3 regions of the Lentzea sp. NPDC055074 genome follow, and region 3 is predicted to be linked to each of the others. Evidence: riboswitches for the same ligand, from Rfam matches in the RefSeq annotation. Region 3 holds a riboswitch; each other region holds the start of a gene.
The links. Region 3 has a riboswitch for S-adenosylmethionine ahead of ACWF7A_RS16085 (methionine ABC transporter ATP-binding protein). Riboswitches for the same ligand answer to the same signal wherever they lie in the genome.

Region 1 (9,451 bases), on a different contig from region 3:
ACTGGGGCTGGGAGGGCCACGAGTTGGTCGGCAAGGCCATGGCCGCATTGATCTCGTCCGTGGCGTTGAGTCCCTCGGAGGAGTGAGCCCCGTAGGCTCGTCGCTCGTGCGCATCTCCATCGTCACCGACTCCACGGCATACCTGCCCGAGGGGTTCGCGAAGCGCCATGCGATCACCGTGGTGCCGCTGCACGTCGCGGTGGACGGTGCCGGACGCCTCGACGGCGTCGACTTCGGTCCGTTCGAGCTGGCGGCCGCTCTCGCCGAGCACCGCCGGGTGACCACATCACGTCCCACGCCCGGTGAGATGGCCGCCGTCTACCGCGAGGCGCTGTCGTCGTCGGACGCGGTCGTGTCGGTGCATCTCTCTCGTGAGCTGTCCGGGACGTGGGAGGCCGCACGACTGGCCGCCGAGGAGATCGACTCCTCCCGGATCCGCGTCGTCGACTCGCGCTCGACGGGCATGGGGCTCGGGTTCTCGGTGCTGCGCGCGTGCGCGGCCGTGGCTGCCGGACATTCGCACGCCGAGGTCGAGGAGGCCGCCACCTCAGCCGCTCTGCAGACGCGGATGTTCTTCTGCCTCGAGACGCTGGACCACCTGCGCCGGGGCGGCCGGATCGGTACGGCGGCGGCGCTGGTGGGCACCGCGCTGGCAGTGAAGCCGTTGCTGCACATGGACGACGGCCGGATCGTGCCGCTGGAGAAGGTGCGCACGATGGGCCGCGCGGTGGGCCGTCTGGTCGACCTGGCGGCGGCCGCGGCGGGCGACGGTCCCGTCGGACTGGCCGTGCACCACCTGGCCGCCCCCGAACGCGCTGCCGAACTCGCGACGCGCCTCGACGAACGGTTGCCCGGCTCGACGGGATGCGTGATCTCGGAGGTGGGCGCGGTGATCGGCGCGCACACCGGCCCAGGCGTGCTGGGCGTCGTGGTGCTGCCGGGAGGACCCGACAGCCTCCCACACACCCCCGACAATTCCCCGTCCCCGAACCGCGAGTGATCGCGACCTGTCCACAACCCGCGAGTAATCCACAGCCCCGGAGCGAACCCCACCTCCCCGCCCGCCCCGCTCCGTAACGTCCCTCGCATGTTCCCCCGCTCCCACCAGGACTCCCTCCCGACCGAACGCCTGGCCGCCCTGGCCGACAAGGTGAGAGCCGACCCGACCCTCGTCTACGCGAGGTCAGAGGACTCGGACGAACACGGCTCGCCTGCCCGCCGCTTCCGCCTGCCCCGCCTCCCGCGCCGTGGCCTGCTCGCCCTGGGCGTGGCCGTGGCGTGCACGGTGATAGGTCTGGGTAGCTGGTGGCAGAGCCCCGCCGCCGAACCAGCCCCGGACCTGGCACTCGTGAGCACCTCCGCGCCGGCACCCGAGCTGATCGTGAACGTGGTCGGCGAGGTGGCCAGCCCAGGCCTGATCACCGCACCGTCGGGCGCCAGGGTCGCCGACGCCATTCGCCTGGCCGGAGGCCTGAAGCCGGGCACGAACCTCCACAACCTGAACCTGGCCCGCAAACTCACCGACGGCGAACAGATAGCGGTGGGCATCCCACCCCCACTCCAGGCAGGCGCGGCACAAGCAGGCGGCGCACAGCCGAAGCTGAACCTGAACGCCGCCTCGGCGACCGAACTGGACGCCCTTCCCGGCGTGGGCCCGGTGACGGCCCAACGCATAGTCGACCACCGCACCCGCAAAGGCCCGTTCGCCTCGGTCGACCAGCTCCGCGACGTGGAAGGCATCGGCGAGTCGAAGCTGGCCAAACTGGCAGACCTGGTCCACACATGACCATCGCCACCAAGGCCCTGGCCCTCTACCTCCGCACCAAGGCCCACTACCGCCTCTTGGCCGCCCCGCCCCTCCTCCCCACCGACCACATCCACCTCACCCGCCACCTGACTCTCGCGTTCCCGCTGCACCGCTCTCCAGCCCGGCTCCGCCGCAAGCCGCGCCCAGTGGCCACAGCCCTGCGCCACCTGCTGGCCGCAGCCGCGCCACCGCTCCCACCCAGCCCGGCGCCACCCCCGCCACCCACCATCCCGCCGGCTCTGATGCAACGCCCCTGCCGCATGTGCGCCGCAACCGTGCATCGCCGCCACATCAACGAAACCGGCCGGACAGCTCCGGTAGCGAACCTGCCTGAAACGCCCTGAACCGAAAGCCCGGCTCCGCGGACCGTTCACAGGCAACCCCACGACACAACCGCTCTGCTCCTGCTGACCGGTCTCATCCCCGCCCGGCATCCAGCTTCCGCACCCCTGACCGGTCCCACCCATCCCACCGATCGGAGTCAGCCATGCCCTCGGCCCGCATCACCCGCCCTCCCCGCATCGACACCGCCTGGCACCATCCCGCCACCAGGCGCCCCCAGGTCCAGCCGAACCCCGTCCCGCACCGCCCACGTCCCCCCGAGCTGCCTCGCCCGCGCCAAGGCAGCCCCACCCCTGACCCGAGACCTCCCACCACCCAGGGGAGGCCCCAGTGGCCCGCCGCCACCCGATAACCCACGACCTCCGCCTGGTCCCGGCAGCCGCAGCCGTCTGGACCACAGCCGTGGCCGGTCTCTTCCTCAGCTGGCAAGCAGCAGTGCTCACCGGCCTCGCAGCAGGAGCCCTCGGCCTGACGGCGTGGCGCAGAGCGTGGTGGACCAGGACCTGCGCGATAGCCCTCCTGATCTCGGGCCCGGTGGCTGCGGCCTGGGTAGGTGGCAACGTCCTGCGAGCCGAGTCCCACCCACTCCGCCTGGCCGCGGACCAAGGCCGCAGCACCACCCTCACAGTCGAACTCACCACCAGACCCAAGGGCATCCGGGCCGCGGGCTTCGGCGGAACCCGGGCAGGCGTGGAGAACGTGGTCCTCAGGGCAACGGCGAACGGCGCCCAACTGGTGCTGCTGGCACCGGCCGACAAGTGGCGCGATCTGTTGCCAGGCCAGAAGGTCACGGTCAAAGGCACCCTCGCCCCGCCCAGAGGCGGCGACCTGGCGTCAGCGCTGCTGCGAGTGCGCGGCCCGCCGCAGGACCCGCGCCCACCCCCGGTCTGGCAGACCTGGGCCGGCGACCTTCGCGACGGCCTGCGACAGGCCAGCAAGGTCCTCGACGACGAGGAGGCAGGGCTCCTGCCCGCACTCGTGGTGGGCGACACCGAGCAGATGGTGCCGCGCATCGTGGAGGAGTTCCGCACAGCAGGGCTCGCCCATTTGCTCGCGGTGAGCGGTGCGAACCTGGCGATCATCTGCGGGGCGGTCTACCTGCTCACCCGACGGCTCGGGCCACGTCCGGCCGCCTTCGCCGCCCTCGCGGCGCTGGTCGGGTTCGTCATCCTGGCCGGACCGGAACCGAGTGTGCTCAGGGCCGCAGTCATGGGTGCCGTAGCGTTGCTGGCATTGGTGCTGGGCCGGCAACGATCCGCGGTGCCGAGCCTGGCTACGGCGGTGCTCGCCCTGGTGCTGCACGATCCGGCGCTGGGAGGCGATCCGGGATTCGCGTTGTCCGTGGTGGCGACGGCGGCGTTGGTGCTCATCGCGCCGAGGTGGGCGCAGGCGCTGAAACAGCGTGGTGTGCCGAACGGGCTGGCTGAGGCGATCGTCGTGCCGATGGCCGCGAGCCTGGCCACGGCTCCCCTGGTGGCGGGGCTGTCCGGGCAGGTGAGCCTCGTGTCGGTGGTGGCGAACCTCGTCGCCGGGCCGGTGGTCGCGCCGGCGACGGTGCTGGGCGTGCTGGCGGCGGCCGTCGCGCCGCTCTCACCGCAGGTGGCGGAAGTCGTCACGCACGTCGCCGGGCCTGCGGTGAGCTGGTTGATCACGGTCGGGCGGCAGGCGTCGGCCGTGCCCGGTGCGGCGGTCGGCTGGCCGGACGGGTGGACCGGAGCGCTCGCGTTGGCGGGTGTGACCGCCGCGGTCGTGTTGTTGGTGCGGTTCAAGAAGACGCGGGCGTTGGTCGTCGCGGTGCTCGTCGGCGCGTTCGTGGTGCTGGTGCCGCTGAGAGTCGTGGCGCCGGTCTGGCCGCCCGCCGGGTGGAAGGTCATCAGCTGCGACGTGGGCCAGGGCGATGCGCTGGTTCTCGCGACCGACGACGCCGACACGGCCGTGCTGGTCGACACCGGGCCCGATCCCGGAGCGGTCGACCGGTGCCTGAAGACGTTGGGGATCAAGAGGATTCCGCTGGTGGTGCTGACGCACCTGCACGCGGACCACGTCGGCGGACTCGACGCCGTGCTCACCGGGCGTGCGGTGGGAGCGGTGGCGGTCGGGCCGCTCAAGGAGCCCGCGTGGGCGTGGAGGGAGGTCGGCGAACGGGCTCGCGCTCACAACGTGCGGGTCGTGGAGCCGAAGGCGGGCGAGCGGTTCGCCTTGCCGGGACTGGAGCTGGAGGTGATGGGACCGAGACGGCCGCCGGTCGCCGAGGACGGGAACACGACGGTGAACGACTACTCGCTCGTGCTCAGGGCTCACACGAGGGCGGGGCGGGTGCTGCTCACCGGTGACGTCGAGCTGGCCGGCCAGGCGGCGTTGCTGGGGGAGCGGGACCTGAACGCCGAGGTGCTCAAGGTGCCGCACCACGGGTCGCGGTCCTCGCTGCCCGCGTTCCTGAAGGCCGTGCGGCCTCGGGTGGCGCTGGTGAGCGTCGGCGCGGGCAACAGGTACGGGCATCCGAGCGCGCACGTCATCGACGTGTTGCGGGCGGGAGGCGCGTTGGTGTTGCGCACGGACAAGGACGGAGACCTGGCGGTGTTGCCGGGAAACCGAATCGTACGAAGGAGAAGAGATGGTCTGGGTCAGGTTGTTCAACGCGCGCTACCCGATTCCCGGTGGCACGCCAGGCCTCGCGTGGGCGCTGTGGCAGCCGAACTACTCGGCGACGCCGTGGCCGCACGACGAACTGAAACCCGATTTCGGTTACTACATCTGCGAAACACTCGAAGACGGCACCCGCGCCGTCACCTACAGGGCGACGACCACGCACGTGCTGCCGCAGACGAAGGCGGAGACGCCGGAGGAGGCGTACGACCTCGTCGCGGAGCGGGTGTTCGACGACGAGCTGCGGGTGGCGCCGGACGTGTGGCACGACTACCACTACAACGCGCTCAAGGCGGAGGCCCCGTGGCCACAACGGATCGTGGCGTGGCGCGCGGCCGTGGAACCGGTCGGACCGCACGTGGTGGAGGGCTTGCAACGCTTCCCGCGCACCGGCTGGCTCAAGACGGACGCGATCTCCCTGTGAGCCAGGGAGATCGCGTCCGCGAGAAGGTGACTAGCCCAGTGCCTTGATGACGGCCTCGGCCGACGGCGGGACCGTCGCGCGCGGGCCGATCGTGTCGCCGAGCGCGTCGAGGGTCTTGAGGCCGTCGCCGGTGATGAGCAGCACGGTCTCGGCGTCGGGGTCGAGCTGGCCCGACTCGATCAGCTTCTTCGCCGTCGCGACGGTCACGCCGCCGGCGGTCTCGGCGAAGATGCCCTCGGTGCGGGCGAGCAGCTTGATGCCCTCGACGACCTCTTCGTCGGTGACGTCCTCGATGGCGCCGTTGGTGCGGCGCACGGCGTCGAGCACGTACGGGCCGTCGGCCGGGGCACCGATCGCCAGCGAGCGGGCGATCGTGTCCGGGCGGACCGGGCGGATGACGTCGTGGCCCGCCTTGAAAGCGGCGGAGATCGGGGAGCAGCCGGTGGCCTGCGCGCCGAACACCTTGTACGGCGACGCTTCGACGAGGTCGAGCTGGCCGAGCTCGCGGAACGCCTTGTCGACCTTGGTGAGCTGCGAGCCGGACGCGATCGGCACGACGATCTGGTCGGGCAGGCGCCAGCCGAGCTGCTCGGCGACCTCGTAGCCGAGCGTCTTCGAGCCCTCCGCGTAGTACGGGCGGACGTTGACGTTCACGAACGCCCAGTCCTCGTTCTCCGCGGCGAGCTCCTGGGCGAGGCGGTTCACGTCGTCGTAGTTGCCGTCGACGGCGATCAGGTCGCCTTCGTACACCGCGCTCATGAGGATCTTGGCGCGTTCGAGGTTGGAGGGCACGAGAACCACGGACTTCCAGCCCGCGCGGGCGGCGGCCGCGGCGACGGCGTTCGCCAGGTTGCCGGTCGACGGGCAGGCCAGCACCTTGAAGCCGAGCTCGCGGGCAGCGGCGAGCGCGACGCCGACGACGCGGTCCTTGAACGAGTGCGTGGGGTTGCCGGTGTCGTCCTTCACCCAGATCTTGCGGACGCCCAGGGCCTTGGCGAGGTTGTGCGCCTCGACCAGGCGGGTGCCGCCGGGATCGGTGTTCGGGTGCTGTTCCACAGTGGACGGAACGGGGAGAAGGCCGCGGTAGCGCCAGATGGACCTGGGGCCGGCCTCGATGTCCTCGCGCCGGATCTTCCCGAAGTCGTAGGCCACTTCCAGCGGCCCGAAACACTCGAGACAGGCGTACTCAGGAGCGAGAGGGGTCTCATTCCCACATTCCCGGCACAGCAGTGCCCGGGCAGGGCCGAGGTCGAACTTCGTGCTCGTGGGCACAGTGACAGCAGTCATCGCGAGGTATCTCCTCATCTTTCCCGCGAAATCGAACGGGTCGGAATTGGCACCGTGATCGTCTGCGCAGAGCTCCGCACAAGGTTCTGTGCTGGCGCTGACGCCGGTTGCCGGGGCTTCTTCGGGCCGTTCCCTCTGCCCCTCTGGATGAGCGGTGTTCAGTTGTGGGCACCAAGCTACGGCAACTGTCCGTTGCGCAGCCACCAACGTCCACGATCCGGGACGTGGAAAGATGCGGAGCGTGAGCGCACCGGAGTCACTGCACCTCGTCATCGGCGAGGAGGAGTTGCTGGTCGAACGTGCTGTTCGGGCGGCTCTCGAGGCCGCACGAGAGGTCGACTCGACCGCCGACCTGACCCGCGTCCAGGTGACTGATCTCACGGCTCCGGAGCTCGCCGAACTGGTGAGTCCGTCGCTGTTCGCGGAGGGCCGCGTGATCGTCCTGCAGAACGGGCAGGACATCAGCAAGGAGATCGCCGACATGGTGCTCTCCTACGTCAAGGCGCCCGCGGACGGCGTGACGCTCGTCGTCGTGCACACGGGCGGTGGTCGCAGCAAGGCGGCCAAGGACCTGCCCGGGCAGCTGAAGAAGGCCGGCGCCGCGGTCACCGAGTGCGCCAAGGTCACCAAGGCGAGCGACCGAGAGGCGTTCGTGCGCAACGAGGTGCGCCGCGCGGGCGGCAAGATCGACTCGGAGGCCGTCGCCACGCTCATCGACGCCGTGGGCACGAACCTGCGCGAGCTCGCCGCGTCCGCGTCGCAGCTCGTGTCCGACACCGACGGCAAGGTGACGGTCGAGGAGATCCGCCGCTACCACCAGGGCAAGGCCGAGGTGACGGGGTTCGCCGTCGCGGAGAAGGCCGTCGTCGGTGACCGGGCGGGTGCCATGGAGGCATTGCGCTGGGCAATGCAGCTCGGCGTGCCGCACGTGCTGGTCGCGGACGCACTGGCGGACGCGGTGCGCACGGTCGCGCGCGTGTCCGCCGTGGGCCGCGCCGACCCGTTCAGCCTGGCCGGGCCGCTCGGCATGCCGCCGTGGAAGATCAAGAAGGCGCAGGCCCAGTCCCGCGGCTGGGCCCAGTCGGGGCTCGCCGACGCGATGCAGGTGGTCGCGGGGCTCAACGCCGACGTGAAGGGCGTGGCGGCCGACGCCGACTACGCGCTGGAGCGGGCCGTGCTCCGGATCATCGCCGCGCACAGCCGCCGCTGACAGCGCCGTCACGCACAGAGCCGCCGCTGACAGCGGACGATCACGACTGGCGCGGTATCCCGATCAGGTACTGGGTTCCGGTGAAGCCGGGTTCGACGCCGATCGTCCACTCGAACGACTCGGTGCCGTCCAGCCCGTCCACGAGCCGCCGCAGTTCCGCGCGCCCGTACATGCGCAGGAACGACACGACGCTGTCGAAGAACATCATGAACGGCAGCACCGGCACGACGTAGGTCAGCGCCAGCCGCAGCAGGTAGCGGGGCAGGGGATTGCGCTGGAACGGCGCCGCGAGCAGCACGGCCAGCGCTAGGAAGAACGGGAACACCAGCACGTGGAGCCACGACCGCTTGGTGTCGACGACGACCATCGGCTGCCGGGTGTCGACGGCGTTCTGCAGCATCCGCGAGGCCAGCGCGGGCGGGAAGTGGTGGAAGGCGCCGTAGATCGTCCGCGTTCCCTCCACCCGGCAGTCCGTGGCGTCGACGGGCGTCGCCACGTGGCCGACGGAGCAGCACTGGTCGGGCAGCCGCCGCCGGTTCTGCCGGGCGACGCGCTCGAAGGCGGGCACGTTCGGTACCAGGTCCGTCAGCGTGACCTGGGTGTGGACGCCCTCCGCGTGCAACCGCCGCTGGATCAGCGGCACCGGCCCGCCCGACCCCGCGCAGAGGTCGACGATCCGGTGGTCCGCGCCCGACCGCAACGCCAGCGCCAACGGGCGTGAGTACTCGCGCGCGGCGTCCGTCAGCCGGTAGATGGTCATGATCGACTCGGTGTGCAGGGTCCTCAGCACGGGCGGCGTGCCGTCGAGGTCGTGCAACTCGAAGAAGTCGATGCGCGGCAGCGATTCCATGGGGTCTACGCCTACACCAGAAATGTGAAAGGGCTCCACCTCCCGGAGGAGGTGGAGCCCTTTCACAGAAGCTCGAAGGTCTACGAGCGAGATCAGCCCTCGAGGGCGTTCGCGCGCAGGGCCATCGCCGACTTCTTGTTGGCGGCCTGGTTGGCGTGGATGACGCCCTTGGTGGCGGCCTTGTCGAGCTTGCGGGACGCGTCCTGCAGCAGCTCCAGGGCCTTCGCCTTGTCACCGGCCTCGGCAGCCTCGCGGAACTTGCGGATGGCCGTCTTCAGGGACGACTTGACCGACTTGTTGCGAAGGCGGGCCTTCTCGTTGGTCTTGATCCGCTTGAGCTGGGACTTGATGTTCGCCATGCGACATCACCCTTCTTGTCGAAACCGGGTTCGTGACGCGCTTGGTCGGCACCGGCCACGAGGGCCGGGTCTCCTCCACGGCGGAGAGCCGCGCGTTCACGACGGGAAAGAATATCAGGCCAGCTCAGCGCACCGTGAAGGTGGCCTTCTCGGCGCCCACCACGGCCTCGTAGCCGCCGCGGGCGACCTCACGCCGTCCGTCACCGTCCACGTCGCCGACGGTCAGGGCCAGCTGCGAGAGCTTGAACGACACCTCGACCTGCTTCGACTGCCCCGCAGCGAGTTCCACGCGGGTGAAGCCCACCAGACGGGCGTCCGGGGTCAGCACCGGTGAGGCCGGCTGACGCACGTGGACCGGAACAACCGTGGTGCCCGCACGCCCGCCGGTGTTCGCCACCGTGAACTTCACCACGCCGTCCCGGCGATCAACCGACACCGAGGTTCCCGAGGTCGCGAACGACGTGTACGACAGCCCGTGCCCGAACGCGTAGAGCGGGTCGTACTTCGCCCCCGCCGACGTGTTCGC
Region 2 (9,451 bases), on a different contig from region 3:
GACGTCTACGACATCTCCGGCGCGTGCCAGCTGGTGCGCGAGTACCTGGAGGTGCTGACGAACTGGTACGTGCGCCGGTCGCGGCAGCGGTTCTGGGACGGCGAGCAGGACGCGATCGACACCCTGCACACCGTGCTGGAGGTCGTCACGCGCGTGACGGCGCCGTTGCTGCCGTACACGGCCGAGGTCGTGTGGCGCGGGCTGACCGGTGGCCGTTCGGTGCACCTGACGGACTTCCCGTCGGTGTCGGACGTGCCGGCGGACGACGCGCTGGTGGCGGCGATGGACGAGGTGCGCGACGTCTGCTCGACGGCGTTGTCGCTGCGCAAGGCGAACAAGCTGCGCGTGCGGCTTCCGCTGGCGCGGCTGACGGTGGCGTCGCCGGTGGCGGGCTCGCTGGAGGACTTCGCCGGGATCGTGCGCGACGAGGTCAACGTCAAGGAGGTGTCGCTGTCCACGGACGTCGACGCCTACGGGCAGTTCCAGCTGGTCGTCAACGCGCGTGCGGCCGGCCCGCGCCTCGGCCCGAACGTGCAGAAGGTCATCAAGGCCGTCAAGGCCGGTGACTGGTCCGAGGAGAACGGCAGGATCGTCGCCGCCGGCGTCGAGCTGTTCGAGGGCGAGTACGAACAGCGTCTGGTGGCAACGGATCCCGCCGCCACGGCCGCGCTGCCCGGTGGTGCCGGTGTCGTCGTGCTCGACACGGTGGTGTCGCCGGAGCTGGAGGCCGAGGGTGTCGCGCGCGACCTGGTGCGCGTGGTGCAGCAGGCCCGCAAGGACGCTCAGCTCGACGTGTCCGACCGGATCACGCTGACGCTGGAGCTGCCGGACGCGGTGAGGACCGCGGTGGAGCCCCACCTGGCGTTCGTCCAGGCGGAGACGCTGACGTCCGCGGTGGTGTTCGGTGAGGGCACCTCCGAGGGCACGGTCGGCGACGGCGCCAAGGTGAAGGTGGCGGTCGCGAAGGCGTGACCTGAACGAGTGAACCGAGGGGCCGCTGTCTTCGGACGGCGGCCCCTCGGCGTGCGACCGCGAAAAACTGTCGGACCCCGTCGCTACGGTCGGAACAGGCCAACAGCAAAGGGGATTGTGATGGTTCTGTCTGGGGGATGGCGCGTCTTCGCGAGCGCACTGCTCCTTTCGGCCGGTGTGCTGGCTCCGGCCACCGCGGTGGCCGATCCGGTGGCTGATCCGGTGGCGGCGTGCCGGTCGTGGGACTTCGTCGAGCTGCCGGTGCCGCCTGCCGTGAGAAGCGAGGGCGTGGCGGCCGCGGCCGGCTCGTTCGCGGTGGGCACCGGCTCTTTCTGGTCGATGTCCGGGAGCACGGCGCTGGTGTGGAAGGACGGGCAGCTGCTCGACCAGCTGTCGTTCTTCCGCAACCCGACGTCGGCGCAGGACATCAACTCGTCCGGCGTGGTGATCCTGTCGGCGTCCCTGTTCCCGGCCGCCGCGCGGTGGCGGCCGGGAGTTCCCGACTCGGTGCAGGGCCTGCAAGGGTTACCGGGCGAGTACCGGGTGGAGGCGTTCGACCTCAACGAGCGCGGCGACGTGCTCGGCCGTTCGGACGGCAAGCCCGTGGTGTGGCCGGCGGATTCCGCTGTACCGCACCAGGTCCCGGGTACGGACGCGTCGTGGAGCCCGGTGGGCATCGCCGACGACGGGTCGGTGCTGGCCGGCTCGAGCGGTGGCACGCACTGGATCCGCCCGTCCGGCGAGGTCGTCTCTCTCGGCAACGCCGAAGTGCGCACGGTGCGCGGGAACCACGCGGTCGGCGTCGTGGACTCGCAGGTCGTCAGGTGGGACGTGACGGGTGCCGCGAGCGAGCCGTACGCCTTCGCCGCCGAGGTCCTGGCGGCGAACTCGCACGGTCACGTGCTCGGCAGGACCCTGTGGGGTGACAAGGAGTTGTGGGCTGATCCCAGCGGTTCTCGTGCGGTGCCCACCGTTCCGGCGTACCCCTCGCTCACCGACGAGGGCGACATCTACGGCGCGTCCAGCACGGAACCGGGATCCGTTCCGCTGCTGCTCGACTGTTCCGGAGGTGTGTGAGGACGGTGACGGCGTGGGTTCGGCTGTTCCGGACCGCTCTCGGGAAACCGGCTCACGCGTGTCGTGAGCGATCGCGGCCAGCCGCCGGCTGACGCCGTGGCGTGAACAGGCGTCGCACCAGTCGGACCCATGGTGACCAGCGGGCCGGAACAGCCGGCTCGCTGCCCGCCGCGCGTTCGCAGGCGTCGAACAGGTCCTCGATGCACGCGTCGTGCAGCCAGCGGATCACGAGCGCCCAGCGCAGCCGGTCCGCGAACCCGAAGGTTCCGATCAGCTCGTGCCGCAACACGTCCCCGGAAGCCGAGAGCGTGTGGCTGCCCGACATCCCGGTGAACTCGAAGGTGATCGACTCGCCGGGCACGAACTCCGTGCAGCGGTAGCGGATCGGGCCGTGCCCGCCGTCGGCGCCGACCCCCAGCGGGCGGTCGAACTCCTGCTTGCCCCAGGCGGGTGGCCAAAGCTCCTGGACGCGTTCGACGAACGGGCCGGCGGGCACGCCGAGGTCGCGGGTGTGGACGTTCCTGATCATGACCGACCTCCATACGGTGGCGTATGTTCCGAGAACGTACGGTAGCGTATGGAAGCGTGGTGCGGCGGAATCGTGACGACTGGACTGAGATAGCGCTGAGAGCCCTGGCCGAAGGCGGGCTCCACGCCGTCGCCGTCGAGCCGCTCGCCGCGCGGGCCGGAGCCACGAAGGGCAGCGTCTACCACCACTTCCCGACCCGCGACGCGTTGCTGCAGGCGACGGTCGAGCGGTGGGAACGGGAACACACCGAGAAGGTCATCGAGCTCGTCGAGTCCGAGCAGACCCCCGAGGACAAGCTGCGGACGTTGTTCGCCATGGTGCTCGACACCACCCGCAAGGGGTCGGTGGAGATGGCGTTGCAGGCGGCCGCGCAGAACGAGGTGATCGCGCCGGTGCTCCAGCGCGTCACGGAGAAGCGGATCGGCTACCTGACGGAGCTGTTCGGGCAGCTCGGGTTCGGCGAGGCCCAGGCGAGGAAGCGCGCGTTGATCGCGTTCAGCCTCTACCTGGGCCAGGCCCAGATGTGGATCACCCTGCCCGGCCTCGTCGAACCGGTGCTCGACGAGGCCGTGCAGGTGCTCACCGCGAAGTGATCAGGCCGCGGTGGCCCAGAGCGTGCTGGCGATCACGTCGGCGTTGCGGTCGAGCGCGGTCGCGTTGACGTTCGACGTGGTGTCGCACGAGCGGTGGTAGCAGCGGTCGAAGGCCTGACCGGCCGTGCCACCCCACTTCGACGCCTGCGCCGAGGTCTTGATGCCCTCGGCGCCGGTGAAGGTGCCACCGGTCGGGATGCCCGCGCGGGCGAACGCCGCGTGGTCCGAACGGCCACCGACGTTCGTCAGCTCCGTCGAGACGCCCAGTGAGCTGAAGCCCGCCTGCAGCCGCTGCGTCAGCGCCGCCGAACCGGTGGGCTGGCCTGAGGAGCTGTAGACGAAGTAACCCGGGTTCGGCGAGCCGGTCATGTCGAAGTTCAGGTACGCCTTGATCCTCGACTTCTCGGTCGACGACAGGGAGTTCACGTAGTACGTCGAGCCGACGAGGCCGAGTTCCTCCGCGCCCCACCAGCCGAACCGCAGGTGCTTGGTCGGCTGGAACCCGGTCGCCTTCACCTGGAGCGCGATCTCCAGGATCGACGCCGAGCCGGTGCCGTTGTCGTTGATGCCGGGACCCGCCGAGACGCTGTCGAGGTGGCCACCGACCATCACGACGTTGTTCAGGTCACCGCCGGGGTAGTCGGCGATCAGGTTGTAGCCCGTCGAGCCGTTCGAGGTGAACGACTGGACGCGCGTGGTGTACCCGGCCTGGTCGAGCTTGCTCTTCACCCAGTTGATCGAGGCCAGGTACCCCGGTCGTCCGTGTGCGCGGTTGCCGCCGTTGGAGTTGGCGATGGACTGGAACTGGTTCAGGTGAGCTTGTACGTTCGCGACGTTGATGTTCGGCGCCGCCAGTGCGGCCGGCGCCGCTGCTTGCGCTGAGGTCGCTCCGGTCACCATCAAGGCGGCCGCCAGCGCGATCAGGATCCTCATGGTTCAACTCCGTGCAGGGTAGGGATTGAGCCACTGATCAACATGCTCCGTCGTGCATGGGCTCGGTAGGGGCGAACGGCTGGAGTTGTTGACTCGTCTGATTCGTCGGATTCGGTGGTGATCAACCAGAATGGTCCAGGTGGGTGACGTGACAGCGGTCCTGGGCATCGGCGCTGCCGTACTGCTGATCTCCGTGATCGCGGTGCGGGTGTCGACCAGGCTCGGCCTGCCCTCACTCCTGCTGTACCTCGGCATCGGCGTGCTGCTCGGCGAGTCTGTGTTCGGCATCAAGTTCGACGACGCCGACCTGACCCAGTCGCTCGGCATCGCGGCGCTGGTGCTGATCCTCACCGAGGGTGGCATCACGACCCGCTGGAACGCGGTGAAGTCATCGCTGTGGCTGGGCGTCGCACTGTCCACAGTGGCCGTTGTCGTCAGCGTGGCGGTGACCGGGACGGCGCTGCACTTCCTGCTGGGCCTCGACTGGCGGATGGCGTTGCTGTGGGGCGCGGTGCTCTCGTCCACCGACGCGGCCGCCGTCTTCAGCGTCCTGCGTTCACTGGGCGTCGGCGCGCGGCTCACGGGCGCGCTCGAACTGGAGTCCGGCCTCAACGACGCGCCGGTCTACATCGCCGTGGTGCTGCTGGCCTCGTCGGACCAGATCTCCTGGACCGCGCCGCTGCTGGTGATCTACGAACTCGGCGCGGGCGCGCTCGTCGGCGTAGCGCTGGGGTTCCTCGGCGGGGCCGGGCTGAGACGCGCGGCACTGCCCTCCACCGGCCTGTACCCGCTCGCCACGGTGGCGGTGTGCGTGATGGCCTACACGGCCGGCGATCTCGTGCACGCCTCCGGATTCCTCGCCACGTACGTCGCCGCGCTGGTCCTCGGCAACGCCCGCCTGCCGCACCGCGCCGACACGCTCTCGTTCGCCGAAGGTCTCGGCTGGCTCGCCCAGATCGGGCTCTTCGTGCTGCTCGGCCTCTACGCCTCGCCGTCGCGGCTGCTCGACGTGCTGTTCCCCGCGTTGATCGCGGGTCTGGTGCTGACGTTCGTCGCGCGCCCGCTGTCGGTGGTGCTGGCCTCGTTGCCGTTCAAGGTGCCGTGGCGGGAACAGGCGTTCCTCTCCTGGTCGGGGCTGCGAGGCGCGGTGCCGATCGTGTTCGCGCTGATCCCGCTGATCCAGGGCGTCGAGGGCGCACGACAGCTGGTCGACGTGGTGTTCCTGCTGGTCATCGTGCTGACGATCGTGCAGGGCACGACGCTGCCGTTGCTCGCCCGGCGGCTCGGGCTGGTGAAGACCGGCGAGGCGGTGGAGGTCCAGGTCGACTCCTCGCCGCTCGACGAGCTCGGCGCCGACCTGCTGCAGGTCCACATCCAGCGCGGTTCGAAGCTGCACGGCGTCTACATGTCCGAGCTGCGGCTGCCCAGCGGCGCCACGGTCAGCCTCGTGGTCCGGTCGGGGAAGAGTTTCACGCCACAACCGACGACCCGGCTGCAGACCGAGGACCAGTTGCTCATCGTCACCACCGAGGAGGCGCGCGATGCCGCTGAGCGGCGCGTTCGTGCCGTCGACCGGGCCGGTCGCTACGCCAGGTGGAAGGGCGAGACCGGGGATTAGTCGGTCTCCGAGGCTTCTCAGCATGTGATCGGGTGTCGACGAGGCGGTCACCCTCCGCTAACGTCGTCGGCAGGTCATGAGAGCCAGCGTCAAGCCCAAGCTTGCTGGCCGGCAACCCTCCAACCGCGGTGGGGTGCCCTTGGTGAGGACCTGGTCCGGCGCGTGGGGCGCCGGTCAAGCGCGGGCCTTCGCACAACGGGGCCCCTGGCCTCGGAGGCAGCTCGATGACGCTCGCGATCACCCCTGGAACCACCACCGCCGTTCCGGCCGTCGTCGGCGCCGACCTGCGCGTCCCCCTGGTCACCGGAGAGCGCGTGACCTACGCCAACCTCGACCACGCCGCGTCGGCACCCTGTCTGCAGGAGGTGCGCGACGCCGTCGACGAGCTGTTGCCCTGGTACGCCAGCGTGCACCGCGGCGCCGGGTTCGCCTCCCAGGTCTCGACCCGCGTCTACGAGCAGGCCCGCGACCGCGTCCGCCGGTTCGTCGGGGCGCACGCCTCCGACGCCGTCGTCTTCACCCGCAACACCACCGACTCGCTGAACCTGTTGGCGCGCAGCGTTCCCAAGAACACCGCCGTCGTCCTGTTCGACAGCGAGCACCACGCCGCTCTGCTGCCCTGGAAGGGTCCGCACGTCCAGCGGATCCCCGCACCTTCTTCGTCCGGCGCTGCGATCGTCGCGCTGGACCGGGCCCTCGCCGCCGCCCCGGTCGGCCCCCGGCTCGTGATCGTCACCGGGGCGTCCAACGTCACGGGGGAGCTGTGGCCGGTCGCCGAGCTCGCGAAGGTCGCCCGCCGCCACGGCGCGCGGATCGCGCTCGACGCCGCCCAGCTCGCCCCGCACCGCCCGATCAACGCCCGTGAGCTGGGCGTCGACTACGTGGTGTTCTCCGGCCACAAGATCTACGCCCCGTTCGGCGCCGGTGTGCTCGTCGGCCGCGCCGACTGGTTGCAGCAGGCCCAGCCGTACCTGGTCGGCGGCGGCGCCACGTCGAAGGTGACCGACCACGGCGACCGCCTCGGCGTGGCCTGGTCCGCGGTGCCCGAGCGGCACGAGGCCGGCAGCCCGAACGTCGTCGGCGTGCACGCGCTGGCCGCGGCGTGCGAGATCCTGTCGCGGCACTGGGAGCAGACCGTCGCGCACGAGCAGGAGCTGCTGGCCCGCCTGCGGTCCGGGCTGCGCACGATCCCGGGCTTCCGCGAGCTGGCGATCCTGACCGACGCGGACAAGGTCGGCGTCGTGAGCTTCACCATCTCCGGCTTCGACGCGGGCTTCCTCGCGGCGGCGCTGTCCGCCGAGTACGGCATCGGTGTGCGCGACGGCGCGTTCTGCGCGCACGTGATCGTGGGCCGCCTGGTCAAGCAGGTCGGATCGCACGAGGAACGGGCCGTGCGCGCGTCGATCGGCCTCGGCACGACGGCCGAGCACGTGGATCGTTTGGTCGCGGCGCTGCGCGCTCTCGTCACCGAAGGTCCGAAGTGGACCTACGAGCAGCGCGACGGCCGCTGGGTTCCGCAGAACGACGACCGAACCCTGCCGCCGTTCCTCGCGTAGTCCCTGTAGTGGACACTGACCTGGTGAGCGACGAGGCCGAGACCCCGGACAAGGCCGCTGCGAAGACCTCGGGCGAGGTCGCCGAGAAGCCTGCGGAAACGCAGGTCGGCGAGCCCGGGACGGTGGCCGGGGAGCCGGACGCGCAGGAGAAGCCCGCGGAGTCCCCCGCCAAGGTGGAGGACGACGAGGAGTTCTCGATCTCCGGCTCGTTCGCGGGTTCGCTGCCGGAACCGAAGATCAGGATGCTGGCGATCCTCGCGGCCGCCGTGCTGGCACTCGACGTGCTCACCAAGGTCGTGGCGGTCGCGCTGCTGGAGGGCGCGGACCCGATCAAGATCTTCGGCGGCGCGCTCTACCTGACGTTCGTCCGCAACCCCGGTGCCGCGTTCGGCCTGGCCGAGAGCATGACGTGGGTCCTCGCGCTGATCGCGTTCGGCGTCGCCGGGTTCATCGTCTGGATCTCGCGCAACCTGCGCTCGCAGAAGTGGGCCGTCGGTCTCGGCCTGGTGCTGGGCGGTGCGGTCGGCAACCTGGCAGACCGGCTGTTCCGCGAACCCGGCCCGATGCGCGGCCACGTCGTCGACTTCCTGTCGCTGTTCGACCCGTACGGCCGGGTGTGGCCGGTCTTCAACATCGCCGACATGGCGATCGTCGGCGGTGGCGTGACGATCATCGTCCTGGCGCTGCTGCAGCACGACTACGACGGGACCGTCGTCAAGGAGGTCGAGCCGCTCGTGGAGACCGACGGTCTCCAGGAGACGAAGTAGCTGGTCCTGGTAGATTTAGCGGGTTCTGCAAGGAGAAGAAGGTCGAGGCACCCCGCGTGAGCGGTTACCGAACGCTGCCGATTCCCGACGGTCTGGACGGCATGCGCGTCGACGCCGGCCTCGCGAAGCTGCTCGGTCTGTCCCGCACCGTCGTGGCCGGCATCGCCGACGCCGACGACGTGCTGGTCGACGGCCGGGTCGTGGGCAAGTCCGACCGGCTCACCGCCGGGTCGATGCTGGAGATCACGCTGCCGGCCCCGCCGCAGCCGATCACCGTCCAGGCGATCCCCGTCGAGGGTCTGGTCATCATCCACGAGGACGACGACATCATCGTCGTCGACAAGCCCGTCGGTGTCGCCGTGCACCCGTCGCCGGGCTGGACCGGGCCGACCGTCGTCGGTGGCCTCGCCGCCGCCGGCCACCGCGTCGCCACGTCCGGGGCCGCCGAGCGTCAGGGCGTCGTGCACCGGCTCGACGTCGGCACGACCGGCGTGATGGTGGTCGCGAAGTCCGAGTCCGCGTACTCGGCTTTGAAGCACGCCTTCAAGGAACGGACCGTCGACAAGGTCTACCACTCGATCGTCCAGGGGCACCCGGACCCGATCAAGGGCACCATCGACGCCCCGATCGACCGTCACCCCAAGCACGACTACAAGTTCGCCGTGATGCAGGACGGCAAGCCGTCCATCACGCACTACGAGGTCATCGAGGCGTTCCGCGCGGCGTCGTTCGTCGAGGTGCACCTGGAGACCGGGCGCACGCACCAGATCCGTGTGCACTTCTCGGCGCTGCACCACCCGTGCGTGGGCGACCTGACGTACGGCGCCGACCCGACGCTGGCCAAGCGGCTCGGCGTGACGCGGCAGTGGCTGCACGCGCGTCAGCTCGGTTTCCACCACCCGGCGGACGGCCAGTGGGTGTCCTACACCTCCGAGTACCCGGCTGACCTGGCCGCTTCCCTGGAGAAGCTGCGCGAAGAAGGCTGATTGCGTCTGGGTAAATCGCCGGTTAGCTAGGTTGCACTTGATGTTAACCGGCGTGCTCAATAGCGTTCTGGGCATGCACCTGACGATTCTCGCGGCCTCGGGCCGCACCGGTCTCGCCCTCACCCGCCAGGCGTTGGAGCGGGGCCACACCGTCACCGCGATCGCCCGCGACCCCGAGCGGATCACGCTCGAACACCCGCTGCTGACCAAGGTCGCGGGTGACGTGAGCGGTCCGCTGACCATCGACGCCGAGTCGGTCGTCCTGTCCGGCCTCGGCACGGACCGTCCGGGTGTCCTGCTCGACGGCGCCCGGGCCGTCGTCGCCGCCGGGCCGCGCCGGATCATCTGGCTCGGCGCGTACGGGACGGGCGCGTCGGCCGAGGCGGCGGGCGAGGGTGCGGCCGTGCTCTGGAAGTTCTT
Region 3 (9,451 bases):
GGCAACCACTACCAGGTGGTGCAGGACCTGTTCTCCGCGCTGTGGAAGAACGGCTACGTCGTCCCCAAGACCGAGATGGGCGCCATCAGCCCGTCGACCGGCCGCACGCTGCCCGACCGCTACATCGAGGGCACCTGCCCGATCTGCGGCTACGAGGGCGCGCGCGGCGACCAGTGCGACAACTGCGGCAACCAGCTCGACCCGTCCGAGCTGATCAACCCGCGCTCGAAGATCAACGGCGAGACGCCGAAGTTCGTCGAGACCGAGCACCTGTTCCTCGACCTGTCCGCGTTCATCGACTCGCTGGGCAGCTGGATGGGCACGCGGTCCGACTGGCGTCCGAACGTGCTCAAGTTCTCGCAGAACCTGATCAAGGACCTGCGGCCGCGCGCCATCACCCGCGACCTCGACTGGGGTGTGCCGATCCCGCTCGACGGGTGGAGCGACCAGCCGATGAAGCGGTTCTACGTGTGGTTCGACGCCGTCATCGGGTACCTGAGCGCGTCCGTCGAGTGGGCGCGGCGCACCGGGAACCCGGATGCCTGGAAGGAGTTCTGGACGGGCGACGCCCAGGGCTACTACTTCATGGGCAAGGACAACATCGTCTTCCACTCGCTCATCTGGCCGTCGCTGCTGCTCGGGCAGAACGGCGCGGGCGACAAGGGCGGCGAGCCCGGCCGGTTCGGCACGCTGAACCTGCCGACCGAGGTCGTGTCGTCGGAGTACCTGACGATGAGCGGCTCGAAGTTCTCGACCTCGCGCGGCACCGTGATCTACGTCGGCGACTTCCTGAAGGAGTTCGGGCCGGACGCGCTGCGGTACTTCATCTCCGTCGCGGGTCCCGAGAACCAGGACACCGACTTCACCTGGGAGGAGTTCGTCCGCCGGACGAACTTCGAGCTGGCGAACGAGTGGGGCAACCTGGTCAACCGCTCGATCTCGATGGCGCACAAGAACGTCGGTGCCATCCCGAAGGCCACGTCGCTGACCCCGGCCGACCACGAGCTGCTCGCGCAGTCCAAGGCGGCGTTCGAGACCGTCGGCGCGCACCTGCGCCGCTCGCGGTTCAAGCAGGCCTCGGGCGAGGCCATGCGCGTGATCTCCCTGGCGAACAAGTACCTGTCCGACCAGGAGCCGTGGAAGCTCAAGGACGACCTGGACCGCCGCGACTCGGTGCTGCACACGGCACTGCAGGTGGTGCAGGACGCGAACACGCTGATGACGCCGTTCCTGCCGCACTCGGCGCAGAAGGTGCACGAGGCGTTGGGTGGCACGGGCGTGTGGGCCGCACAGCCGGAACTGACCGAGGTCGACGACCTGGACATCCCCGAGCGTTCGTACCCGGTGCTGACCGGTGACTACGCCGGTGAGCAGGCCAAGTGGGAGTCGACGCCGATCGAGGTCGGCCGGCCGCTGCAGAAGCCGTCGCCGCTGTTCGCGAAGCTGGACGCGAAGCTGGGCGAGGTCGGGCCCGAATGGGCTCCGATCGTGACCGAGTAGTGGCGGACAAGCGTGAACGACCGCCGGTGCCGGAAGCTCTTCCGGCACCGGTGATCGACGCCCACACCCATCTCGACGCGTGTGGTGCCTCCACCGCTGCCGACGTGGCGGTCCTGCTCGACCGGGCCGAGGCCGCCGGCGTCTCGCACGTGATCACCGTGGCGGACGACCTGGCCGCCGCGCGGTGGGCCGCCGAAGCGTCCACATGGGACCCGAGGGTCTACGCGGCGGTGGCCGTGCACCCGACGCGCACGTCGTCCTTCGGGGACGCGGAGAAGGCCGAGCTGGAACGTCTCGCCGCCTTCGACCGAGTGGTGGCGATCGGCGAGACCGGTCTGGACTACTACTGGGACTACTCGCCGCCCGCCGCCCAGCACGACGCTTTCCGTTGGCACATCGACCTTTCCAAGCGCGTCGGGAAGCCGTTGATGATCCACGACAGGGACGCGCACGAGGACATCCTCAAGGTGCTCGACTCCGAGGGAGCACCGTCCACTGTGGTCTTCCACTGCTTCTCGGGAGACGCGGACTTCGCGCGGCGGTGCGTCGACGCGGGGTACGTGCTGTCGTTCGCGGGGCCGGTGACGTTCAAGAACGCCCGTGCGCTGCGGGAAGCGGTGCAGCTCGTGCCGCAAGATCAGCTGCTGGTCGAGACGGACGCGCCGTTCCTGACGCCGCATCCGTACCGCGGACGTCCCAATGAACCCTATTGTGTGAATTACACAGTTCGCGATATCGCTACGTTGCGTGGCGAAGATCTTTCTGAACTCTGCGTCGCTGTCACCCGTACTGCTCAACGAGTGTTCGGGCTGGACCACTGAAATGCGACGTAGAGCGAACGGAGTACAGGGTTGCTACCCCCATGGGGTGACTGACGTCACAACATTGGCGGGGGTGTTTGCGCAACGTCGGCTACCCCGTTACTGTCCCGTGACCGTGCCACCTGAGCCGACCCTGTCGGTTCGGAGCACGCCCGCAGTCGGGGCGGGACCGAAGCCAGAAGCGCGAAGAAGCGAGACCACGTAGGAGGAGTTGCCGGGAACCTTCGAGCTCCAACTCGAATGATCTTGTCAACGCCAACTGTGCGGTGGCCTCACAGCTTCCGCAATGGAGGTATCGACCCTTGTCTGGTAGCGACAGAACTGCCGCTCCGTACGACTTCAACGACGACACGGACTGGTTCACGCCGGTCGGTGGCACGGCGGTGGACGTCGCTGATCCCCACCCGAGCTTCCCCGCCGGTGCGCTGACCATCACGCCCGCGGACGTGCTCGAGGTGCTCGGCCCGGACGCCGACGACCTCCTGGCCTCGGCCAACGTCGACGTCGACGAGCTGATCCGTCTCATCAACGCCGAGACGACGATCATGCCGCCCCTCGTCCTCCCGTCGGAGGAAGAGGAGCAGGCCGACCCGCAGGTCCTCGTCAAGGCCGCCTCCACGTGGAAGCGCCGCTTCCTCAAGGGCACCGTCGCCGCGATCCTCGTGTCGATCTCCGGTGGCGGCGTGACCGCCATGGCGATGGACAAGTCGCTGACCGTCGAGGTCGACGGCGCGCTGCAGACCGTCCACTCCTACGAGGGCACGGTCGGCGACGTCCTGGCGGAGGAGGGCATCGTCGTCGGTGAGCACGACGCCCTGTCGCCCTCGCTGAACGCCCCGATCTCCGACGGCGGCAAGATCAGCCTCGACCGCGGCCGCCTGCTCAAGATGAGCGTCGACGGCCAGGCTCGCGAGGACTGGGTCCGCTCCGTCACCGTCGAGGAGGCCGCCAAGCAGCTCGGCGTGCCGCTCGAGGGCGCGTGGATGTCGATGCCCGGCTCGCACGCCGTGCCGCTCGAGGGGATGAACCTCGAGGTCAAGACCAGCAAGACCATCAAGCTGTTCGACGGCGCGAACCCGATGCGCGAGGTCAAGACGACCGCGCTGACCGTCGACGAGCTGCTCAAGGGCGAGAACCTCTCCCTCGGCCCGGAGGACGCGGTCGCGTCCGGCGTGGACGTGAAGCTCGCGACCGGTGCCGAGGTCTACATCTCCCGCACCGGCGTCACGGTCATCAACGTGAACGAGCCGGTCGCGCCGCCGGTCGAGAAGACCAACGACCCGAACATGACCGCGGGCCAGCAGACCGTCACCGACCCCGGCGCGCCGGGCGAGCAGACCTCGCAGTACCGCGTGACGGTCAAGAACGGCAAGGAAGTCAGCCGCGAGAAGCTGAGCAGCAAGGTCACCAAGGAGCCGAAGCCCAAGAAGATCACCGTGGGCACGAAGCCGCTGCCCGACGGTGAGGTCTGGGACCGCCTCGCCAAGTGCGAAGCGGGCGGCAACTGGGCCATCAACACCGGCAACGGCTACTACGGCGGCCTCCAGTTCTCGGCCAGCACCTGGGCCGCGAACGGTGGCACCGCCTACGCGCAGCTGCCGCACCAGGCGACCCGCGAACAGCAGATCGCCACCGCGACCAAGCTGCGCGACCGCGCAGGTGGCACGTACGGCGCCTGGCCGGGCTGCCGCGCGAAGCTCGGCCTGCCGTAAACCTCTCTCCGTCCCCCGCCGAAGGCCGCCCGTGGTTCGCCACGGGCGGCCTTCGCCGTTGCGGGCCGTGCGGCCTCTGGCAACGGCCTGGTGCGAGAATGCACCGGTGAGCCTGCTGGGACCTGCCGAAGTTCGCCGTCTAGCCGCCGAGCTGGACATCCGCCCGACCAAGAAGCTGGGCCAGAACTTCGTGCACGACCCCAACACGGTCCGCAAGATCGTCGCCGCGGCCGGTCTCACCGAGGACGACGTCGTCCTGGAGGTCGGGCCCGGTCTCGGGTCGCTGACCCTCGCGCTGCTCCCCAGCGCCAAGCAGGTCGTCGCGGTCGAGATCGACCCGCCGCTGGCGCAACGGCTCCCGCAGACGGTCGCGGAGATGGACCCGGAGAACGCGGGCAAGCTCCACGTCGTCCTCGAGGACGCCATGAAAGTCACCCAAGAAGACCTGCCGGCACAACCCACCGCGATCGTCGCGAACCTGCCTTACAACGTCGCGGTCCCGGTGGTGCTGCACCTCCTGGCCGAACTCCCCAGCCTTCGCAAGGGTCTGGTGATGGTGCAGGCCGAGGTGGCCGACCGGATGGCGGCCAAGCCCGGCAACAAGATCTACGGCGTCCCCAGCGTGAAGCTCGCCTGGTACGCCGAGTCGAAGAAGGCCGGCTCGATCGGCAAGAACGTGTTCTGGCCCGCGCCCAACGTCGACTCGGGGCTGGTCTGGTTCCAGCGCCACGAAAAGCCGCTGTCCACAGTGGACCGCAAGCGGCTCTTCCAGATCGTCGACGCCGCTTTCGCGCAGCGCCGCAAGACCCTGCGGGCCGCCCTCAGGGGCTGGTCCGGCAACACGATGGACATCGACGAACTGCTCGCGAAAGCGGGCGTCGACCCGCAGCTCCGGGGCGAGCAGCTGAGCGTGATCGACTTCATCCGGATCGCGGAGGTCTAGGGCCTGTGTCGAAGTTCGGTCCGAGGTAGCCGGGCCCGAGGCGGCCCCTGGCGGCCCGGCCGGCCGGCCCACGTACAACACCGGTACGCAGGCCGTCCGGCCGCACCACCGGGAACCACCTCAAGCGCGGCTCCCGGCGAACCGAACTTCGACACAGGCCCTGGCCGGGGATCCATCGGCCATCAGTGTGATCTGTCGAACGAATCGGGTTTTGGCTTGCGCAACCGAACGTCCGTCCGGTTGACTCTTACTTGCCATCCGGAGCGACTGAGAGACCTGGCTCTACGACGTCGCAGCAACCACCCGCTGGATGCGGGCAGGTGCTAACGCCAGGACCGATGGAGGATCACCATGGGTACCACGCGAATGCTGACGCGCCGTCGAGTCGTCGACCAGTGCCGTCGCACCGCTTCTGCATGTCGTCGCCACCTCGTCTAAGGCGCCTTCTCAAAGTCCTTTGACGCGCACTCGCTTGAAGAGTGGCGCACACACCTGAGCAGAAACCTCGACCGCGCACGTCCGCCACGAGCGGACGAGGTGCCGTCGCGCGCAGCCGTGGAGCAGAAGTGATCACTGTCGAAAACCTCACCAAGTCCTTCCAGGGTGTCTCGGCCCTCAACGGCGTGACCCTCGACGTCGAGGCGGGCACCGTGCTCGGCGTGGTCGGCCCGAGTGGTGCCGGCAAGTCGACGCTCGCCCGGTGCGTCGCGCTGCTGGAGCGTCCCGACTCCGGGGCGATCCGCGTCGACGGCACCGACATCACGAGCCTCGACGGCTCCGCGCTCCGTGCGGCCCGCAGGCAGATCGGCGTTGTGCCGCAAGGGGATTCGCTTCTCCGTCAGCGCACGGCCGCCGGCAACATCGCACTGCCGCTCGAGTCCGCGGGTGTGCCCGGACCGCAGCGCCGCACCCGCGTGGGCGAGCTGCTCGACCTCGTCGGGCTCACCGACAAGGCCGCCTCGTACCCCGACCAGCTCTCCGGCGGGCAGCGCCAGCGCATCGCCGTGGCACGCGCCCTCGCCGCCAACCCGTCCGTGCTGCTCGCCGACGAGCCCACGTCCGCGCTGGACCCGGAGACCACCGGTTCCGTGCTGACCGTGCTCGACCGTGCGCGCGCCGAGCTCGGGGTGACGGTTCTCGTCGTCACGCACGACATGGGCGTGGTCCGGAAGATCTGCGACGACGTCGCCGTGCTGGAGCAGGGCCGCGTCGTCGAACACGGCAAGGTCCTCGACCTGGTCAACAACGCGGGAAGCCGGACGAGCAGCGCGCTGCTGCCCGCCGTCGACCTGAACCCGATCAACGAGAGCAGCTACGACCGCGTCGCGGACGTCGTGCTCGTCGGGTTCGCCGCGGTCGGCGCCCTTCTTCCCGAGGTCTCCCACCGGTTCGGCGTCGAGCTGAACATCGTCGGTGGTGGCCTCACGCGACTGGGCGAGACGCCGGTCGCACGGTTCCGGCTCGGCCTGAACGGCGAGCGCTCGGACTCCGCTCTCGAGTGGATCGGCGAGGCCGGCGGCTCGGTGCAGAGGTCCCTGAAGGGCCCCCAGGGAGTAGCTGCGTGAGGTCTGCAACACCCTGGTCCGACGTCTTCAGCTTTCTGCTCGAAGCCACGGGCGAGACGCTCTACATGGTCGGCGTCTCGACCGTCATCGCCACCGTTCTCGGAGTTCCCGTAGGTGTCTGGCTGCAGCTCACCGCTCAGGGTGGGCTGCGGCCGAACGCCGTGGTGCACAGGATCCTCAGCTTCGTGACCGACCTGGGCCGCTCGATGCCGTTCATCGTGCTGCTCGTCGCGCTCACGTCGGTCACCCGCCTGCTCGTCGGTGGCTCCATCGGCAGCACGGCGGTCATCGTGCCGCTCGCCGTGGGAGCGATCCCCTTCGTCGGCAGGCTGGTGCAGAACATCCTGTCCGAGGTGCACGTGACCGTGGTCGAGGCCGCGATCACCACGGGCGCCTCGACGCTGAGGATCGTGCGCAGCGTGCTGATCCGCGAGTCGCTGCCCGCCCTGATCAACGCCATCGGCGTCACCGTGATCGCCCTCATCGGGTACTCGGCGATGGCGGGCGTGATCGGCGGCGGTGGCCTCGGCGACCTGGCGATCCGCGAGGGCTACCAGCGCTTCAACGACCGGATCCTGTGGAGCACCGTGGCGTGGCTCGCCGTGCTCACCACCGTGATCCAGTTCGGTTTCACCCGTGCCGCCCGTGCGTCCGACCGGCGCCGGCACGCCTCCGTCTGACCCGTAGCAAGATTCTCAAAAGGAACGTCATGCGTATTCGTGCTGCCCTGATCGCAGTTGCTTTGACCGGTTTGACCGCTCTGTCCGCCTGCTCGTCGGGTGGTGCCAGTGCCTCCGACACGCTCAAGGTCGGTGTCTCCCCGGTTCCGCACGCCCAGATCCTCAAGTACGTGGCCGACAACCTCGCCGCGCAGAAGGGTCTCAAGATCGAGGTCGTCGAGTTCACCGACTACGTGCAGCCGAACACGGCGCTGGTCGACGGGTCGCTCGACGCCAACTACTTCCAGACCGTCCCGTACCTGGAGACGTTCACCAAGGAGTCCGGCGCGAAGGTCGAGTGGGTCCAGCCGGTCCACGTCGAGCCGCTCGGCCTCTACTCGAAGAAGGCCAAGAAGCTCGACGAGCTGCCGTCCGGCGCCAAGATCGCCGTCGCCAACGACGCCACCAACGAGGCCCGCGGCCTGAAGCTGCTGGAGGCGAACGGCCTGATCAAGCTCAAGGCCGTCGACCAGCCGACGGTCCGCGACCTCGCGGAGAACCCCAAGAACCTGCAGTTCGTGCCCCTGGAGGCCGCTCAGCTGCCCCGGTCGCTGGAGGACACGGACGCGTCCGTGATCAACGGCAACTACGCGATCGACGCGGGCCTCAAGCCCGCCACCGACTCGCTCGCGCTGGAGAAGGCCGAGGGCAACCCGAACGCGAACGGCCTGGTCACCCGCGCCGAGCTCAAGGGCGACAAGCGCGTGAAGGACCTGGCGGAGCTGCTCGCGTCGCAGCAGGTCAAGGACTACATCAAGCAGACCTTCAACGGTTCGGTCATCCCGGTCTGAGCGGCACAGTGACCGGGGGAGGAGTCCGGGACCCCAGAACGCCCGTAGGCTGACATGGTGCTCGCAGTCGTTCCTCCCCCGGTCACAGTTCGCGTCCCGGCCAAGGTCAACCTGCACCTGGCCGTAGGAGACGTGCGCCCGGACGGTTACCACGACCTGGTGACGATCTTCCAGGCGCTGTCGCTGGTCGACGAGGTCACGGTCGCGGTCGCCGACGAGCCAGGCGTCGAGGTCTACGGCGAGGGCGCCGACCAGGTGCCCACCGGAGCCTCGAACCTCGCCTGGCGCGCGGTCCAGCTGCTCGCCACGCACGTCGGCAAGGACCCGGACGACCCGAAGGTCCGCGTCGTCATCCGCAAGGCCATCCCGGTCGCGGGAGGCATGGCGGGCGGCAGTGCCGACGCGGCGGCGACGCTGGTCGGCCTGTCGTCGTTGTGGCGCCTGGAGATCACCCGTGACGAGCTGGCCGAACTGGCCGGCAAGCTCGGCGCCGACGTCCCGTTCGCCTTGTACGGCGGCACCGCCGTCGGCACCGGCCGCGGCGAGCGGATCGTGCCCGTGCTGGGCCGTCACCAGTTCCACTGGGTGCTCGCGTTCGACCGTCGTGGACTGTCCACTCCGGACGTCTTCGACGAGCTGGACCGCCTGCGCGCAGAAGGAGATCCGCCCCGCGTGGGCGCGGTCGAGGCGGTGCTCGAGGGGCTGTCCTCCGGCGATCCGAGGCAGCTCGCCCTGCTGCTCGGCAACGACCTGCAGGCCGCCGCGGTCTCGTTGCGCCCGAACCTGCGCCGCACGCTGCGCGCGGGTGTCGACGCGGGTGCGCTGGCCGGCATCGTGTCCGGGTCCGGCCCCACGACGGCGTTCCTCTGCGAGGACGGTGACACAGCGGTGAAGGTGGCCGCCGAGCTCGCCGGCGCGGGGGTCTGCCGCACGGTCCGGGTCGCGCACGGGCCGGTGCCCGGTGCCCGCGTGATCACGACCGAGGAGCCGAAGCCCGTCCCTCCCGAGGTGCACGCGTAACGGCTTTCGGGGCCCTTCTTCGCGGCCGTGCGGCCGCTTGCCCTGTTCAAGGCTGGTGAACAGGGCCTTTGGGCTCGGTAGGTAGCCTTCGCGGGGCAGTTTCTTACTAGTCGTGAGGTTTTGATGGCCAACCTGGTCAACCTGGAGTCCGTGTCGAAGTCGTTCGGCGTCCGGCCGCTGCTCGACGGCGTGTCGCTCGGCGTCAACGAGGGCGACCGCATCGGCGTCGTCGGCCTGAACGGCGGCGGCAAGACGACGCTGCTCGAGGTGCTGGCCGGGGTGGAGCCGTCCGACGAGGGCCGGGTGTCGCGGTCGCGCGACCTGCGGATGGCCGTCGTGACGCAGCGGACCGAACTGCCCGAGGGCTCGACCGTGCGCAA

Region 1: linked by a shared signal. The riboswitch ahead of thrC (threonine synthase) and the one ahead of ACWF7A_RS16085 (methionine ABC transporter ATP-binding protein) in region 3 are both predicted to bind S-adenosylmethionine.
Region 2: linked by a shared signal. The riboswitch ahead of ACWF7A_RS33730 (aminotransferase class V-fold PLP-dependent enzyme) and the one ahead of ACWF7A_RS16085 (methionine ABC transporter ATP-binding protein) in region 3 are both predicted to bind S-adenosylmethionine.

Annotation. Positions count from the first base shown of each region.
Region 1 is NZ_JBSGUQ010000030.1:6,164-15,614, reverse strand. Features, by position in the region: gene octT (diglucosylglycerate octanoyltransferase) at 1-86, shown strand, start outside; gene ACWF7A_RS41515 (DegV family protein) at 107-1,000, shown strand; gene ACWF7A_RS41510 (helix-hairpin-helix domain-containing protein) at 1,088-1,786, shown strand; gene ACWF7A_RS41505 (DNA internalization-related competence protein ComEC/Rec2) at 2,552-5,266, shown strand; gene thrC (threonine synthase) at 5,250-6,506, opposite strand; SAM riboswitch class I at 6,518-6,660, opposite strand; gene holA (DNA polymerase III subunit delta) at 6,739-7,716, shown strand; gene ACWF7A_RS41490 (hypothetical protein) at 7,757-8,566, opposite strand; gene rpsT (30S ribosomal protein S20) at 8,659-8,925, opposite strand; gene ACWF7A_RS41480 (glycoside hydrolase family 3 N-terminal domain-containing protein) at 9,050-9,451, opposite strand, start outside.
Region 2 is NZ_JBSGUQ010000019.1:9,234-18,684, forward strand. Features, by position in the region: gene ileS (isoleucine--tRNA ligase) at 1-972, shown strand, start outside; gene ACWF7A_RS33705 (hypothetical protein) at 1,093-2,049, shown strand; gene ACWF7A_RS33710 (SRPBCC family protein) at 2,102-2,578, opposite strand; gene ACWF7A_RS33715 (TetR/AcrR family transcriptional regulator) at 2,635-3,171, shown strand; gene ACWF7A_RS33720 (M28 family metallopeptidase) at 3,172-4,104, opposite strand; gene ACWF7A_RS33725 (potassium/proton antiporter) at 4,235-5,722, shown strand; SAM riboswitch class IV at 5,795-5,909, shown strand; gene ACWF7A_RS33730 (aminotransferase class V-fold PLP-dependent enzyme) at 5,947-7,278, shown strand; gene lspA (signal peptidase II) at 7,302-8,045, shown strand; gene ACWF7A_RS33740 (RluA family pseudouridine synthase) at 8,147-9,031, shown strand; gene ACWF7A_RS33745 (NAD(P)-dependent oxidoreductase) at 9,105-9,451, shown strand, end outside.
Region 3 is NZ_JBSGUQ010000006.1:58,942-68,392, forward strand. Features, by position in the region: gene metG (methionine--tRNA ligase) at 1-1,500, shown strand, start outside; gene ACWF7A_RS16070 (TatD family hydrolase) at 1,476-2,321, shown strand; gene ACWF7A_RS16075 (transglycosylase family protein) at 2,624-4,033, shown strand; gene rsmA (16S rRNA (adenine(1518)-N(6)/adenine(1519)-N(6))-dimethyltransferase RsmA) at 4,146-4,976, shown strand; SAM riboswitch class I at 5,228-5,321, shown strand; gene ACWF7A_RS16085 (methionine ABC transporter ATP-binding protein) at 5,543-6,541, shown strand; gene ACWF7A_RS16090 (methionine ABC transporter permease) at 6,538-7,221, shown strand; gene ACWF7A_RS16095 (MetQ/NlpA family ABC transporter substrate-binding protein) at 7,251-8,051, shown strand; gene ACWF7A_RS16100 (4-(cytidine 5'-diphospho)-2-C-methyl-D-erythritol kinase) at 8,106-9,071, shown strand; gene ACWF7A_RS16105 (ABC-F family ATP-binding cassette domain-containing protein) at 9,195-9,451, shown strand, end outside.